DNA from 2 places in the Radiobacillus sp. PE A8.2 genome. Region 1 is predicted to be linked to the other one. Evidence: predicted binding sites of a transcription regulator. Region 1 holds the regulator's gene; the other holds the start of a gene.
What was found. Region 1 encodes Rex, which represses fermentation and respiration genes when NADH is low (regulators of the CRP and FNR family bind a similar motif). Its sites were predicted from a motif close to TTGTGAAATATTTCACAA; they were not measured.
Positions count from the first base shown of each region.

Region 2: the regulator Rex is predicted to act here: its motif matches at 1,091-1,108, upstream of qoxA (cytochrome aa3 quinol oxidase subunit II).

Region 1 is NZ_JBJGXI010000042.1:5,618-7,829, forward strand. It holds gene ACI6MV_RS18895 (ABC-F family ATP-binding cassette domain-containing protein) at 1-721, opposite strand, end outside; gene ACI6MV_RS18900 (redox-sensing transcriptional repressor Rex) at 1,036-1,677, shown strand; gene ACI6MV_RS18905 (YdiK family protein) at 2,150-2,212, opposite strand, start outside.
Region 2 is NZ_JBJGXI010000021.1:3,093-5,304, reverse strand. It holds gene ACI6MV_RS12365 (cytochrome c biogenesis CcdA family protein) at 1-316, opposite strand, end outside; gene resA (thiol-disulfide oxidoreductase ResA) at 337-822, opposite strand; gene qoxA (cytochrome aa3 quinol oxidase subunit II) at 1,337-2,212, shown strand, end outside.

The sequences.
Region 1 (2,212 bases):
ACTGGTTACGAGATATTTCATAAACGATATTAACTGTCTTGTCCAAAAAATAACGGTCGTGGGAGACAATCACTACAGCGCCTTTATAGTTATTCAAATAACCTTCTAGCCATGAGAGTGTTTCAATGTCTAAGTGGTTCGTAGGTTCATCAAGGATTAAAATGTCTGGTTTTGATAATAGAAGTTTTCCTAGTGCCAGTCGTGTCTTCTGGCCACCACTTAATGCATTAATTTGTGTATCCCAGTCGAAATGCTGAAAATGCAAACCGTTTAACACGGCTTTAATTTCAGCCTCATATTGATAGCCACCCTCTGTGCGAAAAGCTTGTTGCTTTCGGTCATAGTCAGCTAACAACTGCGCATAAGCAGACTGATTTTCTATTAAATCAGGATCACCCATCTTTTGTTCAATTTTTCGTAATTCAGCTTCTTTATCAACTAAATATTGAAATACACGAAGCATTTCATTCCAAATCGTCTCATTAGACTCAAGCCCCGTATGTTGCTCTAAATAACCAATTGTAACGTCTTTAGGCTTGTGAATCTTCCCTTCATCATAGGCCAGCTGATTGGCCATAATTTTTAACAAAGTAGATTTACCAGCCCCATTACGACCTACAATCGCGATCCGGTCACTCGTTTTTATTTCAAGTTTTATATTCGATAAAATGAGTTCTGCCCCATATCGTTTTGTTAATTGATTTACTTGCATTAAAATCATACTATTCACCTCATTATATTAAGTGTAGCTTAATAATCTTAAAAGTAGCAAGCATCTTCTTTTAGTAAACGAGGAGAAAGCTAACAAATTTTGTTAACTTAGTGAATTAATTCACGACAGTTCCACATTTTTTTGTTAAAATATAGACAAGCTTGTAAAACATGGTCAACCAGTAAAGACAAGAACCGTGACTGAGAACCACAATTTTTTATAGTGCTAAAAAAATGAATGCGCTATCATAAGTTTTCTAGGTGGATAACAAACAAGGATTGGACTATCCTAGATAATAACGAAATACGGAGGAATAGATGATTATGAGTGAGCAAAATAAAATACCACAAGCAACAGCTAAACGATTACCACTTTATTTTCGTTTTATAAATAATTTACATTTACAAGGAAAGCTTCGCGTATCGTCTAAAGAGCTTAGTGATGCAGTGAAAGTTGATTCTGCAACAATTCGACGCGATTTTTCCTATTTTGGTGCACTTGGTAAAAAAGGATATGGATACAACGTTGAATATTTACTAAGCTTCTTTAGAAAAACGCTAGATCAGGATGAGATTACACGAGTGGCACTTATCGGTGTTGGTAATCTTGGTACAGCATTTTTGCATTATAATTTTATGAAAAACAATAACACGAAAATCGAAATGGCTTTCGATGCAGACCCGAATAAAGTCGGCACTGTCATTGATGGTATTCCGATTTATCACATCGATGACTTAGAGGAAAAAGTAGGTGGGGTTGAAGTAGCAATACTGACCGTTCCAGTTGCTGAAGCACAAGGCATAACGGACCGATTACTAGGAGCAGGCATCGTAGGTATATTAAACTTTACACCAGCCAGAATTACAGTACCAGAAGGGATCCGCGTACATCATATTGATTTGGCTGCTGAACTACAATCGTTAGCATACTTCCTGAAGCATTACCCGCTGGATCACGAAGAATAAATGAAAAACAGCTTACCCGGATTATCTGGGTTAAGCTGTTTTTTTATCTTGAGAGTCGATTATGCTAGATGTCACATTGATATTGGATTCAGTTGCTGATCGAGTAAGTTTAAGTGGATATCAATAAAGAACATACTAATTCAGCTGTTGATCGGGTACGTTTTAGCACATATCACTGAAGAACCTACTAATTCGACGGTTAATCAAGTACGTTTAAGTTCATATCAACGAAAAACATACTGATTCAGCGGCTGATCTAGTATGTTTACACCCATATAAACGGAGAACGTAATGATTCAGCAGTTGATCAAGTATGTTCTACATATTTAACCGAAGAACATACTAATTCAGCTGCTGAACGAGTATATTTAAACCCATATCACCGAAGACATACCAATTCAGTAACAGATCGAGTAAATCAATGCGCGCCTAACCAAGTAAAACATAGACTCAAGACTCGCATCCAAATTCATCACTTTTTTTTCTGCTTTTGGATTTTAATATGCACTCCGATGAGACGGATGGCAACGCCAAA
Region 2 (2,212 bases), on a different contig from region 1:
ATAAACCTGTAATTACAAGTCCAAAAAACAAGATTAAAATTGCTCCTATTTGCCTTAGAAGTTCTTTATTTTCAATAAAAAATGAACCAATGAAAGAACCCGATAATCCTAAAACTAAAAATATAATAGAAAAGCCGACTAAAAAGAAAACAGAGTGTAAAATGGCTACTTTCTGCATACCTTTCTTATTTTTTAAATCTTCAACTGACATTCCTGTTATGTAAGACAAAAAAGCAGGATATATCGGCAATGTACACGGTGATAGAAATGACAATAACCCTGCACCGAAAGCAAAGAAAACATTTAAATCTTGCATAAGATTGCACCCTTTCGAAACTATGGTTTAATTAAATCCATATATTCTATTGCACTTTGTTGATTCATACTACCCGTAATTATTTTTAGTACTTTTCCATTCTTGTCTATTAAATAAGTGGCAGGAATAGGGCCAATTCCATACTGTTCTGTTACTGCACCTTTTCTATCCATGAGTATTGGAAATGTTAATTCAAACCTATCTACAAAACTTTGGACTACTAAATCAGATTCCTCTATATTAACTGCCAAAATTTCAACACCCTGTTGTTTAAAAACTTTATATGCATTTTCCATATAAGGCATTTCTGTTTCGCACGGTTTACACCACGTACCCCAGAAATTTAAAAATACTCCTTTTCCTCGATAATCCTTTAATTGAACACGTTCACCTTGAAGTGTTTCCAAAGAGAAATTAGGAGCATAGTCACCAACCAATACTGGAGAGTTGTCCTTAATTTGGCTTGAATAAATTGCGTATCCCACGGCGGCTAGCATTAATAACATTAAAAATGCTCTAAAGTATTTTCTTATTCTTCTTTTTCTTATTCTTTCTTTACTCAACTATATTCACCTCTTGAATTATTACTGAAGGGTACACTATGTATTTAAATGTGATAAAGGATAAAGCTGTTCAATCTCCAACTGAACAGCTTTACTAATCACCCTTTAACCTTTAAAAGTCGTAGGGCATTTAATAATACGATGATAGCAGCCCCTGTATCGCTCAGTACTGCCATCCAAAGTGTAAGCCAACCCGGAAATATAAGAACCAATGCTATAAATTTCACAATTAAGGAAAACCAAATATTAAACAGTATCTAACATACAGTTAAACCGTCTTTTTTTCAATAACTTTTCCAATATTGCACCTTTTCCTCACAAATTCGTCACTAATAAATGAAAATTTTGTGACAAAACATGAATTATCTTGTTGTTGATAATATTTGCTAGTATCATAAATCGCATTAGGAATCTGTGACAAAAATCACACTATTAAAAATTGGAAAGGGGCCTACCTATGAAATTAAAATTCATATTTATAATTTTTTTGATCGGTATTATTGGGTTGTTAAGTGGTTGTGAACCATTAACTGTCTTGGACCCTAAAGGACCTCAAGCAAAAACTATTTCCGATGTCATTATGATATCTATTTGGACAATGTTGTTTGTCGTCGTCGTAGTTTTCGTACTTTTAATAGTAATGCTTACAAAATACCGTGCGTCAAAACAAAGTAAAGATTATGATCCCCCACACATTGAAGGGAGTAAGATTGTTGAAACAATTTGTGTAGGGATTCCGATTTTAATTGTCATTTTCCTTTCGGTAGTAACTGTTAAGAGTACATATGAAGTAGAAGCTGTACCTCAAGGATACGAGAATCAGGAACCATTAGTTATTTATGCTGCATCTTCCAACTGGAAGTGGCATTTTAGTTATCCAGAGGAAAATATCGAAACAGTTAACTATTTGTTTATTCCAACAAACCGACCAATTCAGTTCAAAATTTATGCCTATGGACCAATGTCTAGTTTCTGGATCCCACAGCTTGCAGGGCAGAAGTACGGGATGGAAGCTATGGTTAATACGTTAAATTTGGTGGCTACTTACCCTGGAGAATTTATGGGTCGAAATGCAATGTTCACTGGTGAAGGTTTCGCTAAACAAACGTTTAATGTAAATTCGCTTTCCCAAGATGAATACGAAACATGGGTCGAAGAAATTAAAGCAACGGCTGAACCTCTTACAGAAGAAAAATTTGATGAGTTGCTAAAACCTGGACACCTTGGACAGTTAACCTTCACTGGTACACATTTAGGGTTTTCACCACCTCCAACTGGACATCACGGGGATAACATGTCTGAAGAGCAATCTGAAGAAAAAATGGAGCAAATG